Linked DNA regions of Prosthecodimorpha staleyi. The main gene of each other region encodes a partner of the protein of the gene in region 2 in a complex. Links are inferred from orthologs where the notes say so. Each region holds a gene or a part of one and is shown on either strand. Other genes may lie near its edges. The genes, in order: KL771_RS03105 and xseA.

Region 1 (14,839 bases), on a different replicon or contig from region 2:
GACGGATACCAGCATCAACCCGAGCGCCATCGGATAGCCCCAGGGCTGGTCGAGTTCGGGCATGGCGTGGAAATTCATGCCGTAGATCGACGCGATCAGCGTCGGCGGCATGAAAACGACGGCCAGGATCGAGAAGATCTTCACGATCGTGTTCTGCTGCAGGCTGACCAGGCCGAGCGTGGCATCGAGCAGGAAGGTGACCTTGTTGTCGAGCGCGACGGCATGTTCGCTCAGCGAGCGAATGTCCTGCGCGATCGTCTTGGTATGGGCCTTCTCGTCCTTCTTGCCGCCGTTGCGCCCGGCCTCCTCGGCAAAGAAGCCGGCGAGCCGGGACAGCGAGACGAGGCTCTCCTGGATCTTCGCGATCAGGTTGCCCTGCTGGCCGATGGAGCGGATGACGCGGCCGTAGTCCTTGTCGCGCTCGCTTCTCTGGCCGATCTCGGCGGTGAAGACCTGGCCGGAAATCTGCTCGACCTCCGCACCGACCCGCTCCAGTACGTCCGCGATGCGATCGATGATCGCATCGAGCAGTCCGAGCAGGATCGAATGCGCATCGTCGACCCCGGCGCCGGGCTTGCCGGCGCGGACCTGGAACTGGGAGAAGGGCCGCGACTCCTCATAGCGCACCGTCGCGATGCGGGAGCCGGCGAGGATGAAGGTGACCTCCGTCGTGCGCGGCTGGCCGGAATCGGCCTGGCACAGGATGGTCGCCGTCATGTAGCTGGCGCCGTCCTCCTGATAGAGGCGGCTGGACGCTTCGATCTCGCGCATGTCCTCGCGAGTCGGAATGGCGACGCCCATGATCCGCTCGACCAGGCGATCCTCCTCGACGGTCGGCTCGACCAGGTCGAACCAGACGGCATCGTCGGGCATTTCGCCGGACTGCGGATCGGCATGGCGAAGAAGGCCGGCACCCCGGCAGGAATAGACGGTCAGCATCGCGCCGGTCTAGACCGGCCGCATCGCATGGTCCAGCGCCAGCCGTCGAAACGGTCGTCGCCAGAAGCCCATGAGCGGCCGGAACCCGACCTCCGGCGCACGCGCCGCCTCATCCCATCTGGTTGCTGTTGAGCTTCTTGCCCTTGACCGGCTTGACGCTGGCCGCCGCGCTGACTGCCGAAATGCCGATCGACTTGTACTGCTTGTCGAGCGTCACGGATTCACGCTTGGGCGGGATTCCCTGGCTGAACTGCGTTTCCTTGCCCTGATTGTCCTTGGCAGACATTTTCATCCTCGGATTTTCGACTTGCAGCACTGTCCCGTGCCGGTTTGGAAAGCCGCGACCCGGCGCGCTTCATTTACGCCGGACAGCAACGCCGCGTGCGAATTCTTACGGCCCAATCAGTTTGGCCCGGAAAATGCGGCAACTCGACGTCACTGTCATGGAGTGTTCATGAAAAACGTGCTCATGAAAAGAGCATCCCGCCTTGAATCTAGCCAACTTATGAACTGAGGCCTGGGGTCTGCGGCGTTATGCCGTCACTGTGGATCGTCAGCAACACGATCTCGGGCGGCGCCATGAACCGGACCGGCAGGCCGGAACAGCCGAGGCCGCCGGAAACGACCAGATGCCGGCCGCCTTCGACGATATGGCCATAGGCGAAGCGCCGGCCATAGGCCGACGGGACGACGACCGCACCGACGAAGGGGACACGCACCTGCCCGCCATGGGTGTGGCCCGACACCGTCAGAGCGACGCGCTCCGGCATCGAGACGAACAGATCGGGCTCGTGCGCCATATGGATCACCGGCGCATCGTCGGTGACGCGGCCGAGCGCCCGGCCGAGATCGTGCTTGCCGATGAAGCCGCGCGGCCCGTGCAGCGCCACCATGCTGTCGGTACCGCTCAGCCAGAAACGATGGCCGTCGCGCTCGATCCGCACCGCATCGTTGACGAGCACGGGAATGCGGCTGCGCTCCAGCGCCGAACGGATCGGCGTCGGGCCGCCCGACCACCACCAGTCGTGATTGCCGAGGATGGCGTAGGTGCCGAGCGGGGCGGCGAGATCGCCGAGGATCGGCGCCCAGACAGACGGCAGCAGGGGCCCGTGGCTGAAGCGCATGGTGCCGACATAGTCGCCGAGCAGCAGCACCAGATCCGGCTTCAGCCGGTTGGTCGCCTCGACGATCTCGGCGATGCGACGGGTCGACATCCACGGGTCGACGGCATGGATGTCGGCGACCAACGCGACCGTCAGCGGCTTGGCGCCGCGCCAGCGCGGCAGGGCGAGATCGTAGCGCGTGACATTGAGCAGAACCTGCGGTTCCAGCCCGAACGCGTAGCCGCCGAGACCGACGAAGGCCATGCCACCGGCCGCCGCCGTCTTCAGAAAAGTCCGTCTCGTCAGCATGATCTCAGATTGGCCCATGACAACGGAAAAACCGTTACCGGCCGATCATGGCGAAAACGGAGCCGTTGCCGTGCGGTGGCATTTCGAACGGCCCGCCGGGCGACGCCGGGCCGGAGGCACCGCCCCGCATCGACCGGACATCGGCGCCCATCCGATCAGGGCGATCGGCACGGAATTCGGACAAGGCACGCTCGGACAGAAGCGGGCGCGGGATCATCCGAGCCCTTCGGATCGGATCATCCCTATCGGGCCAGAGCCCGCATGGTCATGGAATTCGGGCAGAACTCGTCGGCGTGCTGGACCGCCGTACCGGCCGCGAGTTCGTGCTCGCAGCGGCCCTTGGCCAAGCAGCGGCTGCACAGAACCGCCATGTCGGCGAGCACGGCCGGCAGGTCCGTGCGAACCTCCTCCGGATCGAGCCCGCGCGCCAGCATCATCCGCTCCATCAGCTTGGCGGAATCGGCGTGCTGCACGAGGTCGGTCAGGTCGTCGACCGACAGGCCGTAGTCGGCGGCCATCCGGGAGGCCTCGTTCGGATCGAGTTCCATCAGTTCGGCGACGGCGGCGCGACTGGCCTGATAGTCGCGCCAGCGGGTGACGAGGGTTTCGAGCACGTTGACCATCGGAGGCTCCGGCAATGTCGTTCGGATCGCCGATAGAAAGCACTCCGCGCGGCCCGCAGCCTTGACGCGGATCAACGGCGCGTCACATGGCGAGAGCCAGATCGACGGTGGCGACCGCATCCGACGAGGTCATCACCTGATGGGCCAGGGCAGAAGTCTCGCAGAGGAGATGCTCGGCATAGAAGCGGGCCAATGCCGCCCGCGCCGGGGCGTCGTCGCGCCCGGCCTTGGCGGCGGCGACCGCGCCGCGCGCCAGATAGCCGCCGCCGGCCGCGAGGCTCATCAGGCGCAGGAAGGGCGTCGCGACGGCCAGAACGGCGGCGGGATCGCGCGGCGCGGTCTCCTCCATCCACAAGGCGGCGGTCTCGGCATGGCGCAGGGCATCGGCGACGGCCTCGCCGATCCGGCCGAATTCCGGCCGGTTGATGGCGCGCGCCTCATGGGCGTCGGCCGACAGTTCACCGAGATAGACCCGCCAGGCGCGGCCCGACGACAGCGGCAGCTTGCGGGTGACCAGGTCGATCGCCTGGATGCCGTTGGTGCCCTCGTAGATCGGCGCGATGCGCGCATCGCGCAGGAACTGTGCCGCGCCGGTCTCCTCGATGAAGCCCATGCCGCCATGAATCTGGATGCCGAGCGAGGCCGCCTCGACGCCGATATCGGTCGAGAAGGCCTTGGCCAGCGGGGTGATCAGGCTGGCGCGCTCGGTCCAGAAGACCTTGTCGTCGCCCTCCGCCGCATGGGCCATGTCGAGGGCGTGGGCGCAGGCGTAGCAGAGTGCGCGCGCGGCGCCGGTCAGCGCCTTCTGGGTCGCCAGCATGCGCTTCACGTCCGGATGCAGCACGATCGGGCTCATGCCCTCGCCGGTCCAGCCCGGTGCCCGGCCCTGCCGGCGCTCCTGCGCATAGGCGAGCGCGTGCTGGTGCGCGGCCTCGGCGACCGCCACGCCCTGGATGCCGATCATCAGGCGGGCATTGTTCATCATCGTGAACATGCAGGCGAGGCCGCGATTCTCCTGGCCGACCAGATAGCCGACCGCCCCCTCCCCGTCACCGTAGCTCATCACGCAGGTCGGCGAACCGTGCAGGCCGAGCTTGTGCTCCAGCCCGGCGCAGCGCAGGTCGTTGTGTGCGCCGAGCGAACCGTCGGCCTCGACCAGGATTTTCGGCACCAGGAACAGGGAGATGCCGCGGGTTCCCGCCGGCGCATCCGGCAGCCGCGCCAGGACGAGATGGATGATGTTGTCGGTGAGATCATGCTCGCCGTAGGTGATGAAGATCTTCTGGCCGAAGATGCGATAGGTGCCATCGGCCTGGCGCTCGGCCCGGGCCTTGAGCGCGCCGAGATCGGAACCCGCCTGCGGCTCGGTCAGGTTCATGGTGCCGGTCCATTCGCCCGAGACCAGCTTCGGCAGGTAGGTCGCCTTGAGCGCCTCCGAGCCATGGGCGGCGAGCGCCTCGACGGCGCCGATCGTCAGCGTCGGGCCGACCGCGAAGGCCATGCTGCCCGAATTCCACATCTCCTGGGCGACGACCGACAGCATCGCCGGCAGGCCCTGGCCGCCATATTCGACCGGGCCACTGAGCGCATTCCAGCCGCCCTCGCACCAGTCGCGATAGAGTTCGCGCCAGCCCGGCGGCGTGGTGACGACGCCATCCTTCAGGCGGGAGGGATGGACATCGCCGGCACGCAGCAGCGGCGCGACGCGCTCGCCGGCAAAGCGCCCGGCCTCCTCGACGATGGCGCGCACCAGATCGGCCGAGAGATCGCCGAGCTTGCCGGCCTCCAGGGCCGGGCCGAGGCCGGCGACATGTTCGAGCGTGAACAGAATGTCCTCGACCGGGGCGCGGTAGGGCATGAGAGTCTCCTCGGGCTTCGTTCTTGTCGGCTTCCGTCGGCTGCGTGCCGAATGACGGCGCTTGACGGCCGGCGGCCCGCTCTCTATCGGCTCGGCCCGCCGGCCGCCCGCACGATAGGGAGCCGGCCGGCGAGGTCAATCGTGACTTCGGACGAAATCGGATCCGCCATGCAGGTCGTTGCCGCCGATCCCACCGGCCTTGACGCCGCGCTTGCCGCACTCGCCGCCGGGCGCCTGGTCGGGCTGCCGACCGAGACCGTCTACGGCCTCGCCGCCGACGCGACCGACGGGCGCGCGGTTGCCGGCATCTATGCCGCCAAGGGCCGGCCGAGCTTCAACCCGCTGATCGCCCATGTCGCCGATCTCGCCGAGGCCGAGCGGCACGGCCGCTTTGGGGCGGACGCGCGGCGCCTCGCCGAGGCCTTTTGGCCCGGACCGCTGACCCTGGTGGTGCCGAAGCGGCCCGACAGCACGATCGCCGATCTGTGCACCGCCGGCCTCGACAGCGTCGCCCTGCGCGTGCCGGCGACGACGGTGGCGCGCGACCTGATCCGCCGCTTCGGCCGCCCCATCGCCGCCCCCAGCGCCAACCGGTCCGGCCGCATCAGCCCGACCGCGGCCGAGGACGTGGTGGCCGAGCTCGGCGACCGCGTTGCCGTGGTGATCGACGGCGGGCGGACGCCGGTCGGGGTGGAATCGACCATCGTCGCCTGTCTCGACGGCCATGTCCGCCTGCTCCGCCCCGGTGGCGTCCCGCGGGCGGCGATCGAGGCCGCCATCGGGCGGGCGTTGGACCCGGATGATGCCGGCGGTTCCGATCCTGCACGACCGCTGGCCCCGGGGCTGCTGCTCTCGCACTACGCGCCGAATGCCCGCGTCCGGCTCGACGCATCCGAAGTGCGGCCGGGTGAGGCCCTGCTCGCCTTCGGGCCGGATCCCCTGCCCGGCCAGGAGCAGGCGATCGCGCTGGTCAATCTGAGCCCCGCCGGCGACCTGGCCGAGGCGGCGGCCGGGCTGTTCCGGGCGTTGCGCCAGCTCGACGCCAGCGGCGCACCGACCATCGCGGTCGCCCCGATCCCCGCGGATGGGCTCGGTGAGGCGATCCGGGACAGGCTCGGGCGGGCCGCGGCGCCCCGCGGATAGCCGTTGTGGCGGCCGCGCCGATCGCCGCGAATGGAGCGGACTACGACCAAGAGCCTAGTCGGCAATTGATTTCGATCACGCCAGGATCGGCCCCGAAGGCACAGACTGAAGACTGCGACGATCTGGCATGCCAGGCCCCGCGCCTGCATTGACAGGGCGGGACCGGGCGGCGTCCTATGCGCCGAGACTGGCGCTGCAGGGCCGTGGCCGGGCGTCGACAGACGGGATGATCAAGCGCCGGGGGACCTCAAGTCCGGGCCGGCCGGGTGCGGCGACGCACCGAAGGGGAGGACCGAACAGGCGATGTCCACGCTGCTGATCCACCATCCGAGCTTTCTCGACCACGTCACGCCGCTCGGTCATCCGGAGCGGCCGGACCGCATCCGGGCCATCGACCGGATCCTCGAGCATGAGCGCTTCCAGGCGCTGGAGCGGGAACTGGCGCCGCTCGGAGCCCCCGAAATGGCCGCTTTGGCCCATCCGGAGGCCTTCGTCGCCGATATCGAGGCCGGCGCGCCGAGCGAGGGCCTGACGCGGATCGACGCCGACACGGTGATGTCGCCGGGCTCCTGGCAGGCCTCGATGCGCGGGCTCGGCGGGGTGACGGCGGCGGTCGACGAAGTCTTCGCCGGCAAGGTCAAGAACGCCTTCTGCGCCATCCGTCCGCCCGGCCACCATGCCGAGAAGGATCGCGCCATGGGCTTCTGCCTGTTCAACAATATCGCGGTGGCGGCGCGCTGGGCGCAGAAGAAGCACGGCGTGGAACGCGTCGCGATCATGGATTTCGACGTGCATCACGGCAACGGCACGCAGGACATCTTCTGGTCCGACAAGTCGGTCATGTATACCTCGACCCACCAGATGCCGCTCTATCCGGGCACCGGCGCGCCGAACGAAACCGGTGTCGGCAACATCGTCAACGCCCCGCTCAGCGCCGGCGACGGCGGCGCGGAATTCCGCGAGGCGATGGAGGTGGCGATCCTGCCCCGAATCGCCGACTTCCGCCCCGACCTGATCCTGATCTCGGCCGGCTTCGACGCCCATCACCGCGACCCGCTTGGGTCCATCAACCTGGTCGAGGCCGACTATGCCTGGGTCACCGCCAAGCTGATGGATATCGCCAACGACTGCTGCCAGGACCGCGTCGTCTCGATCCTCGAAGGCGGCTACGACCTCGAAGGCCTCGCCCGCTCGGTCGCCGCCCATGTCATGACGCTGATGCGGGCGTAAGGGATCAGAGGGTGGCGGTGCCGGTGCCGGCATAGAGGTCGGCAAGGGCCAGCGAGAGGCCGAGGGACGGCAGCGTCACGAGGCCCGCCCGGCCTGCCAGGATCTCCGGCTCGGCGGGCCAGGGCTCTTCCGTAGCCCGCTGCCAATTCTCGATCCGCAATTCGCGCGAATGCACGATCAGATATTGCCGGATGCTCGGCATCCGGCGGTATTCCTGAAGCTTGTATCCGCGGTCGAGATGCATTGTCGAAGGCGACAGGATTTCGATGACGATCGAGGCGTCATCCACCGACAGGGCCTCGTCGGAAAGCGGCGGCCCGCAGCGGACATAGACATCCGGATAGACCGCGAAGCGGTCGTTGACGGGACTGCGCAGAAGAAGATCGCGATAGGCCCGGCAGGGCGAGCCGCGCAGTTTCTGGAACAGTTCGCCGAAGATGTTCCCGGCGATCGTCTCATGCAGCGACGTGCCGCCCGCCATGGCAACCGGCATGCCGTCCAGAAGTTCGTAGCGGGTATCTTCGAACCGCCCGGCCGCCCAGGCGATGAAGTCGTCTGCCCGCATCGTCTCGTCGTGCTGTTCGGCGGTCACGCTCATCGATCGACCTCCCGACCATGGGGATCAGCGGTTCTCATGGGGCGAGGATAGCAGAAAAGACAAGGCATCCCATCCCGCCATTGACACCGCGCGCCCGGGCGGGTTCCCTCTCGCGCTCTGACGAGGAGCCTGGCGCAGGGTTCCAGCCGCGGCTGGACTGCGCGAGCCGGAGAGACCTTCGTGACCAAAGCCGCTGCCGAGATCGCTGCCGCCAAGGACGCCGCCAAGGGCGCCGTCGCCGTGCAGAGCCTGTCCTTCGAACAGGCGCTGGCCGAACTGGAGGGGCTCGTCACCAAGCTCGAACGCGGCGACGTACCGCTCGAGGAATCGATCGCCGCCTATGAGCGCGGCGAGGCGTTGAAGGCGCATTGCAGCCGGCTCCTGTCGGCGGCGGAAGCCCGCGTCGAGAAGATCCGCCTCGGCGCCGACGGCAAGCCGGCCGGTCTTGAACCCCTCGACGTGGAATGATCCGGCCGCGGCTTGCGACACTGGTCTGATTTGCGCGGCCGGGGTCGCTCCTGTATGGAGGAACGCTCGTTCCCGGGTCGGCGGCGCCCTATATGGGGTCATGACTCCAGGAGCGCCGTCCCCCGTCCCTCCGCCCGGACGGCCTCAGAACCAGGCAGGCGCAAGACATTGACCGCGGCCTCGAATACGCCTCTGCTCGACACCATCCGCACGCCCGCTGACCTGCGCCGGCTTCCCGAGAGCCAGTTGCAGCAGGTCGCACAGGAAGTGCGCCAGGAAACCATCGACGCCGTCTCGGTGACCGGCGGCCATCTCGGCGCCGGGCTCGGCGTGGTCGAACTGACCGTGGCGCTGCATCACGTTTTCGAGACCCCGCGCGACATCCTGATCTGGGATGTCGGCCACCAGTGTTACCCGCACAAGATCCTGACCGGCCGGCGCGACCGCATCCGCACCCTGCGCCAGCCGGGCGGCCTGTCCGGCTTCACCAAGCGCGAGGAGAGCCCCTACGATCCGTTCGGCGCGGCGCATTCCTCGACCTCGATCTCGGCCGCGCTCGGCTTCGCGGTCGGGCGCGACCTGAAGGGCGCCGACAACAATGTGGTGGCGGTGATCGGCGACGGCTCGATGTCGGCCGGCATGGCCTACGAGGCGATGAACAATGCCGGCGCGCTCGGCTCGCGCATGATCGTCGTGCTCAACGACAACGACATGTCGATCGCCCCGCCGACCGGGGCGATGAGCGCCTATCTGGCGCGGCTGGTCTCGACCCGCACCTTCCTGACGCTGCGCGACATCGGCAAGGGCATCGTCCGCCACCTGCCGAAATTCGTCGAGGTCGGCGCCAAGCGGGCGGAGGAATTCGCCCGCGGCATGGTGATGGGCGGCACGCTGTTCGAGGAACTTGGCTTCTACTATGTCGGCCCGATCGACGGGCACAATCTCGACCACCTGCTGCCGGTCCTGAAGAATGTCCGCGACGCGCAGAAGGGCCCGATCCTGGTCCATGTCGTCACCCAGAAGGGCAAGGGTTACGCCCCAGCCGAGGAGGCGGCGGACAAGTATCACGGTGTCAACAAGTTCGACGTGGTCACCGGCAAGCAGGCCAAGCCGAAGGCCAATGCACCGAGCTATACGCGCGTCTTCGGCGAGAGCCTGATCGCCGAGGGCCGCAAGGACGATCGCGTGGTCGGCATCACGGCCGCGATGCCGAACGGGACCGGTCTCGATCTCTTCGCCGAGGCCTTCCCGAAACGCGTGTTCGATGTCGGCATCGCCGAGCAGCATGCCGTCACCTTCGCAGCGGGCCTCGCCGCCGAGGGCTACAAGCCCTTCTGCGCGATCTATTCGACCTTCCTGCAGCGCGGCTACGACCAGGTCGTCCATGACGTGGCGATCCAGCGCCTTCCGGTGCGCTTCCCGATCGATCGGGCCGGGCTGGTCGGGGCCGACGGGCCGACCCATGCCGGCGCCTACGACCTCGCCTTCCTGGGCTGCCTGCCGCATTTCGTGATCATGGCCGCCGCCGACGAGGCCGAACTCGTCCACATGGTGGCGACCGCCGCCGCGATCGACGACGGCCCCTCGGCCTTCCGCTATCCGCGCGGCGAAGGCGTCGGCGTCGAGATGCCGGCGGAGGGCGTGCCGCTCGAAATCGGGCGCGGGCGCATCCTGCGCGAGGGCTCGACGGTCGCCATCCTGTCGCTCGGTACCCGGCTGAAGGCCGCCCTGGAGGCCGCCGAGACGCTCGACGGCTTCGGCCTGTCGACGACCGTTGCGGACGCCCGCTTCATGAAGCCGCTCGACCGCGACCTGTTGCGCCGGCTGGCCCGCGAGCACGCCGTGCTGGTCACGGTCGAGGAGGGCTCGATCGGCGGCTTCGGCAGCCATGTGCTGCAGGCGCTGGCCGAGGAAGGCCTGCTCGACGGCGGGCTCAAGGTGCGTCCGATGATGCTGCCCGACAGTTTCCTTGACCATGACAGCCCGGAGCGCATGTATGCCGCTGCCGGGCTCGACGCGCCCGGTATTGTCACGCGCGTCTTCGAGGCGCTCGGCCGGGACACGGCGGGCGTGGAAGCCATGCGCAGGGCCTAGCACCATCGGTGCCGCCCGCACGACCGGATCGGGAATTTGCCATGTCGATCAGAACCATCCGCGTGGCGCTCTGGGGCGCCGTCGTCGTTGCCGCCCTCGGACTGGGCGGCCTCTTCGCTTGGCAGAGCCTCAAGCCGCGCGTCAGCGACCTGGGCGACCTGATCGCCCCGACCGATACGGTCGGTGGCCCCTTCACGCTCAAGGACCAGAACGGCCGCGTGGTGACGCGCGACGACCTGAAGGGCAAGCCTTCGGCGATGTTCTTCGGCTACACCTTCTGCCCGGATGTCTGCCCGACGACGCTGACCGAGGCGACGCTGTGGCTGAAGACGCTCGGTCCGGACGCAGACCGGCTGCAGGTGGTCTTCGTCAGCGTCGATCCCGAGCGCGACACCTCCGAAAAGCTCAAGGAGTATCTGGAGGCCTTCGATCCGCGCATCCGCGGCCTCACCGGCACGCCCGAGCAGGTCGCCGAGATCGTCAAGGCTTACCGGGTCTATGCCCGCCGGGTCCCCGCCGGGCAGACCTATCTGATGGACCATACCGCGACCGTCTACCTGATGAACGCGCAGCAGCGCTTCGTCGGCGCGATCAACTACCAGGAGGCGACCGACAAGGCGCTCTCCAAGCTGCGTCAGCTGCTGGCGCGTAGTTGACCGCATCACCCATGCGGACCGTCCTGCTTTCCGCCGGATGCTTTCGGCGCTATCATCCGGCCATGTCATCGAACGACCTCAAGGTTGCCCTGATAGCGACGCCGCTGCTCGTGGCAGCCCTCGGCGCGAGCCTCTGGCTATGGGCGCGCTGGGGCCTGGGCGTCTATTTCGATGCCGCCATGGGCGCGCTGGCGGGTTGTTTCTGAGTGCGGGACACGAGCTCCGAAATCGCCGGCACCGGACCGGGCGGCCCCGATCGCATCCGCCTCGATCAGCTACTGGTCGCGCGCGGCTTCTACGCGACCCGGGCGCGGGCGCGCGACGCCATCCAGCGCGGCGTGGTCGCGGTCGCCGGGACGGTTGAAACCAAGCCCGGAGCCCTGGTGCCCGGCAATGCGCCGATCGTCGCCGCCGATCCCGCCGCCCGCTATGTCTCGCGCGGCGCCCTGAAGCTGATCGCTGCGCTCGACACCTTCGGGCTCTCTCCCGCCGGCCGGGCCTGCCTCGACATCGGCGCCTCGACCGGCGGCTTCACCCAGGTGCTGCTCGAACGCGGCGCACGGTCCGTGACGGCGATCGATGTCGGCCACGGCCAGCTCGACCGGACGCTCGCCGCGGATCCGCGCGTCGGCGCCGTCGAGGGCCTCAATGCCCGCGACCTGACGCTGGTCGACGTGCCCGAGCCGCCGGAATTCGTCACCGCCGACGTGAGCTTCATCTCGCTCACCCTGGCCCTGCCGCCGGCCCTCGCCCTCGCCCGTCCCGGTGCGGTGCTGGTGGCGCTGATCAAGCCGCAATTCGAGGTCGGTCGCGAGGGGCTCGGCAAGGGCGGCATCGTGCGCGACGCCGATGCGGCCGAGGCGGCCGCCTGCGGCATCGAGACCTTCCTCGAGACGCAGGGCTGGCGCCTGATCGGCCGCATCGCCTCGCCGATCGAGGGCGGCGACGGCAATCGCGAATATCTCGTCGCCGCCGAGAAGCCCGATACGCTCAGAAGGTCCGCTCCGCTCTGACGGTCGCGGTGATCGATTGAGCGTCGCGCAGCCGGCGGCGCCAGGGATTGTATTCGCCCGGCCCGGGCCTGCCGCTGAAGGCGTCTCGGGTCGCCGTCGTGAAGTCGACCCGCCGCCATTCGAGGGCCGCGCCCAGCATGAAGCCCGGCAGCGGCCGCCAGAGGAGGTCGCCGCCGAGGTCGGTCAGCGCGAAGTCGCGCGCCCGGTAGCCGTTCACCAGAATATGCCCGCCGGTCACGGCGAGTTCCCAATGCGGCGAGAAGACGTGACGGTAGCCGGCGGCGATCGACAGCGCCTTGGTCGGCTTCAGGGCTCCGTCGGGCACCTCGTTCAATCGGCCGGACCAGCCGAACAGCGCATCGGCGCCGAAATTGCCGAGGGCATCGAGGCTCGCCGCCGCATAGGCCGTCGCCCCGCTCGTGCGCACCACCTGGAGGCTGGCGCGATCGCCCTCGCCGAGCATCGGCAGGTTGACGGTCGCCCCCGCCCCGGTGGCGCTGCCCCAACCGATCGTCGTGCCCGGAGGCGAGAAGCCGAGATAGCTGCGGTGCCGGTCGTTCTCCAGTCGGTGCAGGGCGGACATGACCTGCACCGAGCCCCAGCTCTCGGTGAGGACGGCCGAGAAGACCAGATCGGGCCAGTCGGGATCGGTGCCGACGAGGCCGTCGCGCGCCCGGGTGCGCAGCGCATTCGGCATGTCGGCCAGGATCAGTTCGTCGAAGATGCCGATGCCGTTGCGGCCTCGGTAGCCCGAGGCGGCCCATTCCAGGCTGGCGGTGACGGCGAGCGAGCCCTCGATCTTGCGCGTGATGGCCAGAAGATCGACCTTCGCGTCCGGCCAGGGCCGGTTCGTGGTCGGATTGAGCGCATACCAGCGGTCGCTGGTGCCGATATAGTCGAAGAAGGATTGCCGTCGCCCGACCGTGAACATGCCGATTTCGATATAGGCCGCATCGAGATAGACCGCCGGCACGTCGCCGCCCGTGCCGCCGGACGCGCGCTCGACGGCCAGCGAGGTCACCGTCCGCAGCGTGCCGAATTCGCTCGCCGAGCGCAGGTCGATGTCGAGACCGGCCCGCGCCGTCAGCGCGAAACGGCCGGGCGGCGGACCGGTGCCCTCGATCCGCCAGAGCCGCTCCTCGGGTCCGGAACGCGCGGTCAGGACGCGGCCGCCTGTGTGACCTTGCGCGTCGAGCCGGGCGGTGCCGACCACGGCGAGGCAGCTTTCGGTCGACGGCAGGGACACGAAGGCGGGTCCCAGGGCGGCACAGTCGAGCGGCGTCGCCTTGCCGTCGCCGGCCCGGGTCGGCCCGGCGACGAGAAGGGCGACCAATAGCGCGGCGGCGGATACGCGACAGAAGCCCATGACTGGCCCATCCCCCGCCGGCCGGACATGGGCGACGGTGTCGGAACGATACTCAGCCGGAGCAGGCGTCGACAACCCCTGATTTCAGAGCGATTGCAATCCGCGTCATCCCAGGACCGCGCGGAACAGGACCACCGCGGCCGCGCCGACCGCGACCGTGCCGATCAGCGGCAGCCGCAGGGCCGCCAGGGCCGTCACGATCGCCGCCAGGGTTTCGGCCGGCCCGGTCGCCAGGGCCATCGGGGCGATCACCGCGGTCAGGACGGCGAGCGGGATGGCGTCGAAGGCCGCCTTGAGCCGTGGCCCGAGCATCAGGCGGTCGGCGATCAAGACACCGCCGATGCGGGTTGCATAGGTGACGGCCACCATGGCCAGGATGGCGGCAAGGGTCTGCCCTTCGACGATCACGGGCGCACCTCCGTTGCACCGGCTTGTGCCGGATTGCCGACCGGCGCCGGTGCGGCGGGCGCGAGCAGGACGGCAGCGGCGATCCCGGCAGACGCGCCGGAGACGACATGCCAGGGGCTGCCAACGGCGAGATGGGCGAGGGCCGCCGCCGCCGCGCTGGCGGCGATCACGGCGCCGGCCCGCGGCGCGGCACGGAAGCCGGCGACCAGGCCGATGAACAGGGCCGTGAAGGCGAAATCCGCCCCGATCCGCTTCGGGTCGCCGAGAAACGACCCCGCCAGGGCGCCCAGTGTCGTGAACAGGACCCAGTTCACCCAGAAGGGCACCGCCATGCCGATCCAATAGGCCGGCGTCAGCGGCCGTTCGCGCGCGCGCCGTTCGGCCAGCGCCCAGTTCTCGTCGGCCATCACGCCGATGCCGATGAAGCGCACGAGACGCGGGAAGCCGGCAATCTTCGGGGCCAGCGAGGCGCCCATCAGGAGATGGCGGGCATTGATCAGGCCGGTCGAGAAGGCGACGGCGCCGATCGGGACCGGGGCGGCCCAGAGATCGAGCACGGCGAACTGCGCGCCGCCGGCGAAGACCAGGGCCGACATCAGCGCCACCTCGGCCGGATGCAGGCCCCGGCCGACCGCCAGCGCCCCGAACAGGAGCCCGATCGGAACGGCGGCGAGGAGCGGCGGCAGAATATCGCGGAGACCTGCGCGGGCCTCGGCAAGGGTGTCGGCGGTCATGGCGGAACTCGTTCGAAAGGCCGGTCTCAGGCCTGGAAGGCGGTGCGATAGGCACCCGGGGTGACGCCCATCCGCGCCTTGAAGGCGCGCGTCAGATGGGCCTGGTCCGCGAAGCCGGTGGCGGCGGCGACCTCGGCCGGCCGCTCGCCGCCGCGCAGCCGATCGCGCGCCGCCGCAACGCGGCGATCGACCAGATAGGCATGCGGGGTCAGGCCGGTCTCGCGCCGGAAGGCGCGGATCAGCCGGTGCGGCGTCAGGCCGGCAATGGCCGCAAGATCCGTAAGGCAGTGCTCGGCG
Region 2 (14,930 bases):
CCTGGCGAGGCGGCATGACGCGACTGATTCGACTTCAAACTTGCAACGCGGCTTGTCTTAGCCGGGTTCGGCCCGGCAGGCCACTGGCGCCATTCCGGGCCGGCCTGCCCGGTCCGGGCGGATCGCAAGCATGGCGGTCACAGACGGTCCGCAACCGGACCTCGCCCGGTTGCCGGAGCCGGCCCGGCGATCACGGGATCAGGAGGGAACAGCCCGCCGTGACGCCGGTCTCCAGGTCGTGTTGGGCACGCGGCGCGTCCTCGAGCCGGTATTCCCGCCCGATGCGGCCGTCGATCACCCCGTCCCGGATGGCGCCGATGACGTCCCGGGTGGCGGCGCGGTAGGTCTCCGGCTCGGCCGCGTAGGCCATGACGCTCGGCCGCGCCAGCGCGATGGATCGGATCGGCCCCAGATCCTCCGCTCTGATCGGCGGAATGGGGCCGGCAGCCTGGCCGACCGACGCGACCGTGCCGAACTTGCGCACGCAGTCCAAGGTGCGGGCCAGCATGGTGCCGCCGATGCCGTCGATCGCGAAATCGACGCCCGTCCCGCCGGTCAGCCGCCGCGTCTCGCCGACGACATCCGCGTCGCGGCCGACGATGACATGATCGGCGCCGTTCGCCCGCGCGATTTCGGCCTTGTCGGGCGACCCGGCCGTGCCGATCACGACGCAGCCGCTGCGCCTGGCCCAGCGCGTCAGGATGCTGCCGAGGCCGCCTGCCGCCGCATGGACCAGCAGGGTCTTGCCCGGGCCGGCGGAAAACACGCGGGTGAGGAGCATGTGAGCCGTCAGGGCGCGCAGGAACCCGCCCGCCGCCGCTTTCGTGTCGATGTCGCCGGGCAGCGGTACGGCGCGCCAGCCCGGCAGCACCCGCCGCGTCGCATAGCCCCCCGGGAGGCCCGCATAGGCGATGCGGTCACCGACCCTGAGACCCTGCACCGCCTCGCCCAGGGCTTCGACGATGCCGGTGGCTTCGACGCCGAGCACGGCCGGCAGGGGCAGGGGATAGAGCCCGGTGCGTTGATAGATGTCGATAAAATTCACGCCGATCGCGTCCTGGCGGATCAGGATCTCGCCGGCAGCGGGGGCGGGCGGCTCGAACTCTGCCATACGCAGGTTCTCGATGCCGCCGACGGATATCAATTCCACTTTCCGGTCCATGGTCGGGTCCTCCTCAGGGCACGTCTCGCAGCTGGCGACCCGAGAGGAAATCCCCTATGGCTTCCCGTGATCCGTGAGAAAATTCACCGATGGATTGGGACGACCTTCGCCATTTTGCCGCCCTCGCCGAAGCCGGCTCGCTCTCGGCCGCGGCGCGGCGCCTGGGCATCGAACATGCGACGGTGGCTCGCCGGATCCTGTCGCTGGAGCGCACCCTGGCCGTGCCGCTGGTCGACCGGCGCGGCCGCCGCTGGACGCTGACCGAGGAGGGATTGCGCCTGGCCGCCATTGCCGCGCGCATGGAGGCGGAGGCGCAGGCGGCGCGGCGCCTGGCGGAGGCCACGCGCACCGACCTGCAGGGCACCGTGACGGTGAGCGCACCGCCTGCCGTGGCGGCGGCGATCCTGGCGGCCCCGCTCGTCGGCCTGCAGGCGCGCCATCCGGGCCTGACGATACGCATGGTGGGCGAGGCGCGGACCGCATCGCTCGACCGCGGCGAGGCCGACGTGGCCATCCGGCTCACGCGGCCTGAAAGCGGCGATCTGACCATCACCCGGCTCGGCCGGATCGGCTTCCGCCTCTATGCGAGCCCAGGCTACCTCGCCTCCTGCCTGCCGGCCGAATGGCGCTTCATCGGCTACGACGGCGCGCCCACGCTGCCGCCCCAGCAGGCCGCGCTGGAAGCCTTTGCGGCCGGGCGCCCGATGGCATTCATGGCCAGCAGCCTGGAGATCCAGCAGGCCGCCGCGCGCGCGGGTGGCGGCATCGCGGTCCTTCCCGACTTTCTGGGGCGGGCCGATGCGGGGCTGATCGCCGTCCCGCCGGATCGGCTGATCATCGAGCGCGAGGTCTGGTTCGTGGCGCATAGCGACCTGATGCGCTCGGGACCGGTTCGGGCGGTTCTCGCATGCCTGCGCGCGGTGCCGGACCTGTTCACCGCGGTTCCGGGTTGACGGACGGCCGGCGAGCCGGCAACCCTCGCCCGGGAGGAGCCCGCCCTTGGCCGAACCGCTGCCGAACACCCCCGAATTCACCGTCTCCGAGCTCAGCTACTCGATTCGCCGGACGATCGAGGACGGCTTCGGCCAGGTGCGCGTGCGCGGCGAGATCTCCGGCTATCGGGGACCGCATTCCTCCGGCCATGCCTATTTCGCGCTGAAGGACGAGGGCGCCAAGATCGAGGCGGTGATCTGGCGCCAGGCGATGGCGCGGTTGCGCTTCAAGCCCGAAGAGGGGTTGGAAGTGATCGCGACCGGGCGGGTGACGACCTTCCCGGGCGGCTCGAAATACCAGATCGTGATCGACAGCCTGGAGCCGGCCGGCGCCGGCGCCCTGATGGCGCTCCTGGAGGAACGGCGCCGCAAGCTCGGCGCCGAGGGCCTGTTCGATGCCGGCCGCAAGAAGAAGCTGCCGTTCCTGCCGCGCGTCATCGGCGTCGTCACCTCGCCGACCGGCGCGGTGATCCGCGACATCCTGCACCGTCTCGCCGACCGCTTCCCGACCCGCGTCCTGGTCTGGCCGGTGCGCGTGCAGGGCGAGACTTCGGCGCGCGAGGTGGCGGCGGCGATCGAGGGCTTCAACGCGCTCGCCCCGGACGGCCGCATTCCGCGCCCCGACGTGCTGATCGTGGCGCGCGGGGGCGGCAGCCTGGAGGATCTGTGGGGCTTCAACGAGGAGATCGTGGTGCGCGCGGCCGCGGCGAGCCGCATCCCTCTGGTCTCCGCGGTCGGCCACGAGACCGACTGGACCCTGATCGACCATGCCGCCGACCTGCGCGCGCCGACCCCGACCGGGGCGGCCGAGATGGTTGTGCCGGTACGCTCGGACCTGATCGGCAAGGTCGCCTCACTCGACGGTCGGCTCTGGCAGACCACGGTCCGCTCGATGGAGGCCCGCCGCAATGCGCTGCGGTCGGCCGCCCGCGCGCTCGGCTCACCCGAATCCTTCCTGGCGACCCGGCGCCAGCGGCTCGACCTCGCTGCCGGCCGTCTCTCGCAGGCCCTGGGCGAGGCGACCCGCATCCACGCCACCCGCTTCGCCCGCGCCTCGGCGCGCCTGTCGCCCGATCTCCTGGCGCGCGCCCTGCGGCTCGGCCGGGAACGGCTCGATCGGCTCGGCGAACGCGGCCTGCGTGCGGTCGCGGTGCTCGGCGAGCGTCGCACCGCAGCGCTGGCGCGGCTCTCCGGCCGGCTCCGGGCAGAACCCCTGTTCGCGCGTCTCGAACGCGGCGCGGAACGTTCCGATGGGCTCGGCCGCCGGCTCGACGCGGCTTTTCTGCGCCAAGTCGAGCGTCGCCGCGACCGGCTCGACGCGGCCGGACGCCTGCTGGCGACGCTCTCCTACAAGGCGGTGCTGGCGCGCGGCTTCGTTCTGGTCGCCGGACCCGATGGCCGTCCGGTGCGCTCCGCGGCCGCGCTGGCGCCGGGCGACGGCGTTGCGTTGGAATTCGCCGACGGCCGGGTCCGGGCGACCGTCGATGGCGCCGATGCCGGCGGACCCGCGGGACCCGTGGGCTCTGCCGTCGAGCCGCCCGCACCGGCGAAACCGGTCGCGGCCCGGCCGCGCCGGCGTGAGGTCCGGTCGGGCGAGCAGGGCAATCTGTTCTGAGGACGCGAGAAGTCTGGTCCGACAGACACGGCAGTCTGGCCCCGTCCGCAGTCTCCGCTTAGCGGCGGCGCAGCACCAGGACGTTGCCGCAGGCGACCAGTGCCAGCCCGGCCAGCGCCGGCAGGCTCCAGCGATAGCCCTCGAACAGCGTCGAGATGATCAGGGCGAAGACCGGAAACAGCACCGTGGCATAGCCGGCGCGTCCGGCGCCGATGCGGCCGAGCAGGTTCAGATAGGCCCAGAAGGCGACGACCGAGGAGACCACCGACAGCCAGACCAGCGAGACCAAATAGGTCGCATTCGGCTCGACCGTGAAGGTGGCGCCGCGCGCGACCGCCGCGACGGTCAGAAACCCGGTGCCGTAGGCCATCCCCCAGGCATTGGCCGAGAGGACCGGCACGCCGGCCGCCTGGACCCGGCCGGAGACCTGATTGCCCAGGCAGAAGCAGAGCGTTCCGGCGGCGCAAAGACCGAGCCCGAGAGCCGCTTCCGGATCGAAGGTCTGGCCGTGGATTTCCGGCCAGAACAAGAGCGCCACGCCCGCGAAGCCGAGCAGCGCGCCGGCCAGCGCACGCGGACCGGGCCGGGTGCCGTCGATCGCGAAGCCGAGCAGCAGATTGAAGACGGAGGTCAGCGAGAACACCACCGACAGCAGACCGGAGGCGAGGTGCTGGCCGCCATGGTAGAAGAGCGCGAAATTGGTCGAGAACATCAAGAGGCCCATCAGGGCGAAGCGGCCGTGCGTGCGGACCGGGAAGGCGAGCGGCAGGCCGCGGGCGGCGACCCAACCGAACATCAGGATCGCCGCGAGCAGGAAGCGCCAGACCAAGGAGACTTCCGGCGCCACCACGCCGAGCTGGTTGCGCAGCGCGATCCAACTCGTCGACCAGGCGAAGACCGTTACCGCATAGAGGGCGAGTTCGACCCGGCCGAAGGGGCGGCGCTCGGCAGCGGCGCGCGGCATCGGAGCGGCGGCGGAGGTCACGGACAATGGTTTCGTCCCGGATGGCGACAGCCGGACCGGCTCGGCGCGACCCGCCGCCCGGAAACCGGCTCTGGCTCTTGAAACGGGAACCTGCCCCCCGAACGGACGCTTCCACCCGACGGGGACAGGTTCCGGCGAAGCCCGGATCAGTGCGCCGCCCGACACCCGCTGTCCAGTTCATGTTTTGCAGTCGTCCCATCACCTCCGCTGATGGGTCGGCCGAGCCCGAATCCCTATCGTGCTGCAGCCCGATCGGTTAGACATTCGGGAAACGCGCGGCGGCCAGGCACCATGATCATTTCCCATCGACACCGGTTCATCTTCCTCAAGACCGGCAAGGCGGCCGGCACCTCGATCGAGTTGTTCCTGTCCCGGTTTCTCGGTCCCGACGACATCGCCACGCCGGTCAGCGCGGAGGACGAGCCGAAGCGCGCGCCGCACCGGCCCGCCAACTATCTGCGCGCGCCGGGTCCGCTCGGCTGGAAGCGCTGGGGCGCGCGGCTGCCCGGCATGGTCGGGCGCTGGGCCGGCCGGCCGGACCGGCGGTTCGACTACTACAACCACATCCCGGCCCGGCTCGTCCGGCAATATGTCGGCCACGACGTCTGGTCGGGCTATTTCAAGTTCGCCTTCGAACGCAATCCGTGGGACCGGCAGGTGTCCTCCTGGTACTGGGCGACCCGGCACCAGTCGGAGGCGGCCCGCCCCGACTTCAAGACCTTCACGGCGGTGGAGGGACGGCGCGTGCGCGGCTTCCCGATCTATTCGATCGACGGCACGGTCGCGGTCGACAAGATCGGCCGCTACGAGACGCTCGAAGCCGATCTCGCCGACATTCTCGCCCGCGTCGGCATCGATGCGCCCGTCGACCTGCCGCGTTCCAAGGGTGGGTTGCGCCCGGACGGGGACTATCGCCGCCACTATGACGACGCCACCCGCAGCCTGATCGGCCGCCATTGCGCGCGCGAGATCGCCCTGATGGGCTACGAATTCTGAGCGGAGCCGCCGAGCCATGGATTTCGCCCCGACCGAAGAGCAGAGCCTGATCGCCGAGACCGCCCGGCGCATCGCCGCCGACCGGCTGGAGCCGCTCGCCGCCGGCCTCGATCGCGGCGAGGGCCGCGCCGAGTTTCTCGGCAATCTGCGCGAACTGGCCGCCCAGGGCTTCATGGGCCTCAATGTCCGCGCCGAATACGGCGGCTCGGAAGCCGGCACGATCGCCTTCGCGCTCGCCATCCAGGAACTGGCCGCCGGCTGCGCGGCGACGGCGGTGACCACCTCGGTCACCAACATGGCCGCCGAGGTGATCCAGGCGGTCGGCTCCGAGGAGCAGCGGGCGACCCATCTCCCGCGGATTTGCGACGGCACCTATCCGGCCGCGGCCTTCTGCCTGACCGAGGCCGGCGCCGGCTCCGACCCGGCCGGCATGGTCGCGCGCGCCCGCATGGACGGCAACGAATGGGTGCTCGACGGGGCCAAGCTCTACATCACCTCCGGCGAATATGCCGGGCTCTACATCGTCTGGGCGGTGACCGATCCTGAGGCCCCGAAGGGCAAGGGCATCTCCTGCTTCCTGGTCGAGGCCGGCACGCCCGGGCTGGTCGTCGGCAAGGCCGAGACCAAGATGGGGCAGACCGGCTCGGCCACCAATGAGATCCGCTTCGAGGCCTGCCGGGTGCCGGCTTCCGCCCTGATGGGCCGGCTCAACGACGGCTTCCGCACGGCGGTCGGCGAATTGGCCGGCGGTCGCATCGGCGTTGCCTCGCTCGCCTTCGGCATCGCCCGGGCGGCCATGACGGCGGCTGAGCGCTACGTCAAGGAACGCCGTCAGTTCGACCGCACCATCGCCGACATGCAGGGCGTGCAGTGGATGATCGCCGACCGGGAGACCGAGCTGGAGGCCGCCCGGCTCCTGATCCTGCAGGCGGCCTGGCTGAAGGAGAACGGCCGGCCCTTCGCGCGCGAGGCCTCCATGGCCAAGCTCTTCGCCACCGAGGCGGCCCAGCGCGCCACCTACACGGCGCTGCAGTTGCATGGTGGCGCCGGCTATATCCGCGACCTGCCGCTCGAACGCCATGCCCGTGACGCCCGCATCACGACCATCTACGAGGGCACCAGCGAAATCCAGCGTCTGGTCATCGCCCGCGAGGTGCTGAAGGCGGTCGGCTGAACCGCGTTCGGGCAGGGTTCCGCAGCCGGCATCCGGGATGCTATACCGCGTCTCCCCGGAAGGCGGCCACCGGCTTCCGGGAAAAGGTTATGTGCGGAAGGCACTTGGCCAACCCCTGCGCGGGTCTTCCCGCCGCACGGCGTTCGGCCGGGGCACCGGAATCGGACAGTCACGCGAAAAGGAACGGCAAGCCATGGATCTCGGCATCAAGGGCCGCAAGGCGATCGTCTGCGCCGCGTCGAAGGGCATCGGACGGGCCTGCGCCCTGTCGCTGGCGCGCGAGGGCGTCGAAGTGCTGATCACCGCGCGCGGTGTCGAGGCGCTGGAGGCGACCGCCGCCGACATCCGCGCGGCGACCGGCGCGACCGTCCATACGGTCGCCGGCGACGTGACCACCAAGGAGGGCCGCGCCGCCATCCTGGCTGCGATGCCGGACCCCGACATCCTCGTCAACAATGCCGGCGGCCCGCCCGCGGGTGACTTCCACGACTGGGACGAGACGACCTGGACCAAGGCCGTCGAGGCCAACATGATCACCCCGATCATGCTGATCCGCGCCGTGGTCGACGGCATGGCGGCGCGCAAGTTCGGCCGCATCGTCAACATCACCTCCTCGGCCGTGAAGGCGCCGATCCCCGAACTCGGCCTCTCCAACGGCGCCCGCGCCGGCCTGACCGGCTTCGTTGCCGGCATCGCCCGGCAGATGGTCCGGCACAATGTGACCATCAACAACATGCTGCCCGGCCATATCGACACAGATCGGCTGACCGCCAACATCGCCGGCAATGCGGCCCGTTCGGGGCGCAGCGTGGAGGAGACGCGCGCCGCGATGCTCGCCGCCAATCCGGCCGGCCGCTTCGGCACCGCGGAGGAATTCGGCGAGGCCTGCGCCTTCCTGTGCTCCGCCCAGGCCGGCTTCATCGCCGGCCAGAACATCCTGATCGACGGCGCCCGCTACCCGGGCACCTTCTGAGGTGTGTGATTTCAAAGTATGCGCGCTCGGATCGAGCGCGAGGTGGTGCGGGTCTTGTAGCGCTCATGAAGAGTGGCCTACCGCCCTCTGCCTGGACGAAAAAGCTACCGAGATCAGCCCGTGCAAGGGATATCGGCCCGTCCATTTATTGACGTAAGGGCATGTAATCGACCGTTGAGAAGGATCAACGCGGAACCCGTCGAGGCTCGATAGTCTTCCTGTAAGCAACATGGGAGGACATCATGCGACGCGAAACGACTTGGGTTGTGGTCGCCGACGGAGCGCGGGCGCGCATTCTGGAAGCGCTCGGGGTCGGCGCCGGGCTGCGGCAGATCGAGAACGGCACGATGGCCGGCAGCCGGGACCTTGCCTCCGAGATCGGCAGCGACCGGCCCGGACGGACCTACGAGAGCGTCGGCGGCCAGCATCATGCCGTCGAGCCGCACACGCCGGTGCGCGAAAGCCTGGAGCGTGCCTTCATCGAAGCGGTCGTCGACCGGCTGGTCGCGGCAAAGAAGGGTGGGCAGTTCGACCGTTTGGTCTTCGTCGCCGCGCCGCATGCGCTCGGCGTCTTCAGGGCACTGGCGCCGGACGCGCTGCAGCAGAAGGTGGTCGGCACGCTGGACAAGGATCTGACGCGCGAGCCCAACGAGGCGATCGCCGAAGCCGTCCGCGCCTTTGCGCCGGTCTGACGGCCGGCCCGATGCGGCGCCCCGGTGCCGTCCTCCGGGGCTCTGCACTCCGTGCATGGCGCCGATCGGAAAAGACGGGGCTCGATGCGCGTGTCGCGGTCTTAGATTTGACGCGCATCAACGACCGTCATGTGGGTGCGCCTATGGTGCGCGGCGTCGGGGCGGATCCCGGACGGACGGTCCCAACGGCTTCCCGACACGAGGAGATTTTCCATGGCCATCAAGGATATCCTGCTTCTGCTCGATCTCGGACAGAAAGCCGGCCCCTCCGCGGCGGTCGCCGTCGACCTCGCCGCCCGCTTTCAGGCGCATGTCACCGGCGTGGCGCTCGCCATCGATCCGATCGTGCCCGGCTTCGTCGCCGCGCCGATTCCGGTCGAGCTGATCGAGGCGGCGCGCGACGAGGCGATCCGGACGGCGCAGGGCGCGGCCGCCGGTTTCGAGGCGCTGGCCGAGCGGGCCGGCGTGTCGCGCGAGACCCGCATCGTCGAGGTGCTGATGGGCGGCGCGCCCGACAGCCTGCTCGCCAATTGCCGCCTGACCGACCTGGTCGTGGTCGGCCAGCAGGATTCCTCCGCCCCGGAAGCGATGCGCGAGGAGCTGATCGAGGCGGCCCTGTTCGAAGGCACCGCGCCGCTCCTGATCCTGCCCTACATCACCCGTGGCGGCTCGATCCCGACCGGCAAGGTGATGATCGCCTGGGACGGCAGCCGCACCGCCGCCCGCGCGGTGCATCATGCCCTGCCGTTCCTGGCGATCGCCCAGTCGATCACCGTCGTGATGGTCGGCACCGCGCTCGACCAGCCCGGCGAACCGGGCGCCGATCTCGCCACCTATCTGGCCCGGCACGGCTTCTCGGTCGAGGTCGAGACCATCCCGGCACCGGCGACCGGCGTCTCCGACGCGCTGCTCAACCATGCCGCCGACCGCGGCTTCGACCTCCTGGTCATGGGCGGCTACGGCCACAGCCGCGTGCGCGAATTCCTGTTCGGCGGCGCGACCCGCGGCATTCTCGCCAACATGACCGTGCCGGTCCTGATGGCGCACTGATCTCCTGCGGCGGACGGGTCCGGCTCCGGCCGGACGTGCCCGCCGCCAAAAGCCAATAAGGCAGCCCCACGGGGCCGGCCGGCCCGTCCGGGGCGGTCCGGCCACCGATGGGAGGTTCCGGGAACGAAGCGTCCGGTCCATGATGGACGCCGCCCGCCCGCGTCCGCCGGCCGATGCCAGCGGTCGAGACCGGGCCGGAGGGCGAGAGCCGCCGTTCGTGCGGAACGTAGTGCGCCAGCGCCGCGTTTCCGGTCGTGCGGGCATCCTCCCGTTCCTCGATCTCCCGTGGGCGCCATGACGGTCCGCAATCTCGAAGGCCTCTTCACCCCCAAGTCGATCGCCGTGATCGGTCCGGCCCGGATCGGCGCCGATGCCGCGCGCCTGCTGGTCGAGCGGCTGGCCGCCGGCGGGTTCCGGGGGCCGGTCGCGCTGGTCGGGCTGGAGCCGGAGGGCGCGCCCTTTCCGGGCGGATATGCCACGGCAACCTCGCTGGCAGACTTCTCCGGCCCGGCCGATCTGGCCGTGATCGCCGCCGGATCCGAAGGCGCACCGGAGACGGTCGCGCGGCTCGGTGCGCTCGGCACCCGCGCGGTGCTGTTTCTCGGCCGGGGTTACGACGAATGGCCGGCCGACCTGCTGCGGCGCACGCTCGAGGCCGCGCGGCCCTTCACCATCCGCGTCGTCGGCCCCGGCAGCCTGGGGGTGATCGCACCCCATGCCGGGCTCGATGCCAGCCTCGCCGCCCGCACCGTCGCCAAGGGCGATCTCGCGGTGATCTCGCGTTCGGCCGCGATGGTCAATGCCACGCTCGCCTGGGGGGCGGCGCATGGGGTCGGCTTCTCGTCGGTCGTCTCGCTCGGCCAGAAGGCCGACGTCGACGGCGGCGACCTGCTCGATTTCTTCACCCAGGACCCGCGCACCCGCGCCGTGCTGGTGCATCTCGAGACCATCTCCAGCCCGGCCAAGTTCATGTCGGCGGCGCGCGCCTGCGCCCGCACCAAGCCGGTCGTGGTGATCCGTTCGGGCAAGAGCCGGCAACGCCGGCCGGAAGGCCGCACCCATTCGGCGCGCCTCGCCACCACGGACGCCGTCTACGACGCCGCGTTGCGCCGGGCCGGCCTGCTCCGGGTGACCTCGATCGACGAACTGTTCGACGCCGTCGAGACCCTGACCAAGGTCCGCAACGCCGCCTGCCGGGGCGTCGCGCTGGTCGCCAACGGCCGCTCGATCGCGACGGTCGCGGCCGACGAACTCGACCGCCAGGGCGGCCGCCTGGCCACGCTCGGCGAGGCCACCGTGGCGGCGCTCGGCGCCCATATCCGGGCCGGCACGCTGGCGACCGATCCGATCGTGCTCGCCGACGATGCCGCGCCGGAGACCTTCGGGGCGGCCATCGCGGCGCTTCTGGCCGATCCGGCGATCGACACCGTGATCCCGATCCACGCCCCCAACGCCTTCGTGCCGTCGACGGCGGTCGCCCGCGCGGTGGTCGGCGCGGCGGCCGCGCAGGCCAAGAAGCTCGGCCGCAAGAAGGCGATCGTGACCGCCTTCCTGGATGAGAATCCCGAGACCCGCCAGATCGTGACCGGCGCCGGGTTGCCCTACCATCCGACACCGGAGGAGGCGGTCCTGTCGACCGTCCACCTGATGCGCCACGCCGCCGCCCAGGAAAGCCTGATGGCGACGCCGCCGAGCCTGCCGGCCGATTTCACGCCCGATCCCGACGCCGCCCGGCGGTTGGTCGCCCGCGTGCTGGGGGAGGGCCGCCACTGGCTGACCGCCGTCGAGGTCGCGACGCTGCTCGCCGCCTACCGCGTGCCGGTCGCCCCGACCGTCCTGGCGCGCGATGCCGATGCGGCGGTCGGTGCGGCGCGCGCCCATCTCGCCCGCGGCGACAAGGTGGCGATCAAGATCGCCTCGCCCGACATCGCCTTCAAGTCCGATGTCGATGGCGTCCGGCTCGGCCTCGCCGACGAGGACAGCGTGCGCCGTGCCGCCTTCCAGATGATGACGCGCATTGCCGAGGCGCATCCGGACAAGCGTGTCGACGGCGTCGTGGTGATGCCGATGATCGAGCGGACCGGCGCGCTCGAACTGATCATGGGCATCGCCGACGATCCGGTCTTCGGGCCGGTCGCGGTGTTCGGCCGCGGCGGTACGGCCGTGGAGGTTCTGGCCGACCGCGCACTCGATCTGGTCCCCCTCGACATGAATCTCGCCCGGGCGATGATCGCCGAGACCCGCGTCTCGCGCCTCCTCGCCGGCTACCGCAACCGGCCGGCGGCCGATGTCGACGCCATCGCGCTGACGCTGGTGAAGCTCAGCCAGCTTGCCGCCGACATCCCGGAGATGCGCGAACTCGATCTCAACCCGATCCTGGCCGACCAGGACGGCGTGATCGTGCTCGATGCGCGCATCCGGGTCGAGCCGGTCCAGGTGCGGGCCGGCCGGCTCGGCCATCCGCGCCTCGCCATCCGCCCCTATCCGAAGGAATGGGAGCGCGACATGGCGCTCAAGGACGGCAGCCCCGTGCTGGTGCGTCCGGTCCGGCCCGAAGACGAGGCGCTCTATCCGGAATTCTTCGAGCATGTCACCGCGCAGGACCTGCGACTGCGCTTCTTCGCGCCGATCAAGGAATTCACCCACGCCTTCCTGGCCCGACTGACCCAACTCGACTACGGCCGCGCCATCGCCTTCGCGGCGATCCTGAAGGAGACCGGGCAACTGCTCGGCGTCGTCCGTCTGCATGCCGACCCGGATCACCGCACCGGCGAGTATGCGATCATGCTGCGCTCCGACCTGAAGGGGCAGGGGCTCGGCTGGAAGCTGATGAAGCTGATGATCGAGTGGGCGCGCGCCGACGGCCTGGAGACCGTCAAGGGCGAGGTGCTGCGCGAGAACACCACCATGCTGGCCATGTGCACCGCGCTCGGCTTCTCGGTGAAGAGTTCGCCGGACGACGAGAGCATCGCGGTCGTCACCCTGCCGGTCGAGGTCGCCGACCAGCTGGCGGCGGAATAGCGCGGCCGGAGGCGCATCCGCCGAACCGGCGGCGGTCCCTCGGCGGCTGCGCCGGCAGGGCCGTCGATCCGGACGGCGCGCTCACTTCTCGATGCGGTTGAGATAGTAGTCGGCGCCGCCGAGGGTGCCGTAGACATGGGGCTCCTGGGCGTTGGCGGTCAGCGCCAGGACGTCGTCGCGGACCAGCCCGAACAGCTTGCGGACCTCGACGGCCGGCCGCGCCATGGTCTTGGCGAGCGCCGTCGCGAAGGGGCTGTTGGTGGTGCCGGCGCCGTCCTGCGCGGTCTGGCCGCCCTTGGCGGCATAGACCACCAGCGTGCCGCCGGGCGGCTCGATCTGGCGGGCGAGGCCGCGGGTGCCGACCGAGCGGGTCGCGACGCGCTTCATGGATTGGGCGAAGGGATTGTCCCGGCAGGCGTCCAGGATCACGATCCGCATCAGCCGGGCATTCTGGACCGTGTCGAGCACCCGGTTCAGGCTGACCGCCTCGTCGCCGATGCTGCGGTCGCTCTTCAGGCCCGCATCGACGGGAACGAGCCAGTTGATCCCGTCGACCTCGATGCCGTGGCCGGCATAGTAGACGACCGCCCAATCGGCCTTGTCGGCCTCGTCCTCGAACTCGGTCAGGGCGGCGACGAATTTCGAGCGATCGGCATCCGAGACCGTGCGCACCAGGTCGAAACCGGCGGCCTTCAGGCTGTCGGCGACGAGCTTGGCATCCTTGGCCGGGTTGTCCAGCCCCGGCACGCGGGTATAGGCGCTGTTGGCGATGACCAGGGCGACGCGCCGTTCCTTCGCGACCGACGCCGGCAGCAGGGAGACCGGGGCAGGCGGGGGCGGCGGCGGGGCGGCGGCCACGACAACCGGGGCCGGGGCGGGGGGCGGGGCAGCGGCGGGCGCACCACCGGCGCGGAAGGCAGCCTGGATGGCCTCGGCCTCGGCGCGGACGGCCGCATCCGCCGGTGCCAGCTTCTGCGCCTTGCGGATTTCGAGCGTGGCCTGGGCGAGATGCGGGATCGGGTCGGCCGAATCCAGGGCGGCGGTGCGACGGTGCGCCTCGGCGGCGAGGCGGTAGGCCTCCGGCGTCTCTTCAAGCCGTGCCGCGCGACCGGCTTCGGTGATCACCGAACCGACATCGCCGCGGATCCGCAGCGCCTGGGCCTTGGCGAGATAGCAGGCTGCGCAGCGGGGATCCTCGCGCAGCGCGAGGTCGGCCCACCGGATCGCGTCGGCGGGCGCACCGGCGGACAGAGCGACGCGGGCGGCCAGTTCGTAGAGATAGACGTTGAGCGCGGCCTCCTGTGCGGTCGGATTCTTGCCGACCGAGTCGCGAATCATCGCGGAGGCGGCGGCCAGAGCGCCGGCACGATCGCCACCCGCATGCTTCAGCAACGTCCGGCCATAGCCCAGCAGGCTGCGGCCGAGTGAATCGCCCGTGGTGAGCGAGGCTTCCATCGTGGAGATGATGAGTTCGGCGCCGGGCGGCGCCTTGCCGGCCTCCAGCGAGGCCATCAGCCGCATCGCCGCATAGAACTGCTCGTCCTCCGGCCGCCCCATCAACTCGGCCTTCAGATCGGGAAGCTTCTGAAGTTCGGCATCGAAGCGGTCGAGCGCCGCAACCGCCTTCGGCCAGTCGTTCTCGGCGGTCGCCTGCAGGCCATCGAAAACGACCTGGACGATCGTGGGCGGGATCTTGTCCTTGGCAAGGTCCTTCTCGAAGTCGGCGCGTTCCTGCTGGATCACGGCGGTGTTGCCGGTCAGGAGGGCGAACACCGTCACCAATTCGTGCGGACGCTTGTCCGATTCGGTGGCGATGAAATCGGCGATCTCCTTCGGATCGCGCGCCACCGAGGCCAGAATGCCGCAGCAGACATCCGTCCCCTGGACCACCAGGGCGGCATAGATGTTGCGCGGAAAGGTGTAGGCCGGCGACGCCGAGCGCAGCGCCCGGACGGTCTCGACGGAGGCGTCGAACTCGCCGGATGCGGCCTGGGCACGCGCCCGTCCCAATCGCGCGGCGTATTTCTGATGCTCGCTGGCTTCGAGCGTATCGAGGATCGGGTAGGTCTCGCGCGGCCGGTCGAGCGCCAGCAGGGCGTGATACTGGCGCCACAGGATGTCGCTGTTGTCCGGCCAGATCTCCAGCATCTGCTTGATGACCGGAAGCTGGGCGGCCGGTTCGGGCAGCAGGGACAGGAGCGCCTCGCCGGCCTTGATGCGCTGGTCGTAGGTGGCGGAGCGGTTGTCGAGCATCAGCTCGCAGACCCGCG

The links.
Region 1: the proteins of xseA (region 2) and KL771_RS03105 are in contact, whole or in part, in a cryo-EM structure (PDB 8TXR), measured with the Escherichia coli proteins. The link is inferred for Prosthecodimorpha staleyi from one-to-one orthologs.

Annotation. Positions count from the first base shown.
Region 1 is NZ_JAHHZF010000002.1:19,728-34,566, forward strand. Bases 6,875-9,627 are described here. They hold KL771_RS03105 (exodeoxyribonuclease VII small subunit), read left to right. Parts: upstream 6,875-7,983; coding sequence 7,984-8,271; downstream 8,272-9,627. Other genes in these bases: KL771_RS03095 (histone deacetylase family protein), read left to right, coding at 6,875-7,205; KL771_RS03100 (Uma2 family endonuclease), read right to left, coding at 7,210-7,803; dxs (1-deoxy-D-xylulose-5-phosphate synthase), read left to right, coding at 8,440-9,627. Outside these bases: KL771_RS03065 (magnesium transporter CorA family protein), read right to left, coding at 1-939; KL771_RS03070 (hypothetical protein), read right to left, coding at 1,049-1,225; KL771_RS03075 (metallophosphoesterase), read right to left, coding at 1,443-2,351; KL771_RS03080 (DUF6455 family protein), read right to left, coding at 2,594-2,974; KL771_RS03085 (acyl-CoA dehydrogenase), read right to left, coding at 3,057-4,832; KL771_RS03090 (L-threonylcarbamoyladenylate synthase), read left to right, coding at 5,001-5,975; more of KL771_RS03095, read left to right, coding at 6,279-6,874; more of dxs, read left to right, coding at 9,628-10,365; KL771_RS03115 (SCO family protein), read left to right, coding at 10,407-11,021; KL771_RS03120 (hypothetical protein), read left to right, coding at 11,033-11,227; KL771_RS03125 (TlyA family RNA methyltransferase), read left to right, coding at 11,228-12,034; KL771_RS03130 (porin), read right to left, coding at 12,012-13,400; KL771_RS03135 (AzlD family protein), read right to left, coding at 13,506-13,808; KL771_RS03140 (AzlC family ABC transporter permease), read right to left, coding at 13,805-14,542; KL771_RS03145 (AraC family transcriptional regulator), read right to left, coding at 14,569-14,839. UniProt on the Escherichia coli protein: Bidirectionally degrades single-stranded DNA into large acid-insoluble oligonucleotides, which are then degraded further into small acid-soluble oligonucleotides.
Region 2 is NZ_JAHHZF010000003.1:418,469-433,398, reverse strand. The notes cover bases 1,622-4,465. They hold xseA (exodeoxyribonuclease VII large subunit), read left to right. Parts: upstream 1,622-2,161; coding sequence 2,162-3,769; downstream 3,770-4,465. Other genes in these bases: KL771_RS07960 (DMT family transporter), read right to left, coding at 3,828-4,465; KL771_RS07970 (LysR family transcriptional regulator), read left to right, coding at 1,622-2,115. Also shown: KL771_RS07980 (16S rRNA (uracil(1498)-N(3))-methyltransferase), read right to left, coding at 1-16; KL771_RS07975 (quinone oxidoreductase family protein), read right to left, coding at 191-1,162; more of KL771_RS07970, read left to right, coding at 1,252-1,621; more of KL771_RS07960, read right to left, coding at 4,466-4,754; KL771_RS07955 (sulfotransferase family protein), read left to right, coding at 5,046-5,750; KL771_RS07950 (acyl-CoA dehydrogenase family protein), read left to right, coding at 5,767-6,924; KL771_RS07945 (SDR family oxidoreductase), read left to right, coding at 7,118-7,897; KL771_RS07940 (host attachment protein), read left to right, coding at 8,140-8,589; KL771_RS07935 (universal stress protein), read left to right, coding at 8,803-9,639; KL771_RS07930 (bifunctional acetate--CoA ligase family protein/GNAT family N-acetyltransferase), read left to right, coding at 9,934-12,660; KL771_RS07925 (caspase family protein), read right to left, coding at 12,742-14,930. UniProt on the Escherichia coli protein: Bidirectionally degrades single-stranded DNA into large acid-insoluble oligonucleotides, which are then degraded further into small acid-soluble oligonucleotides.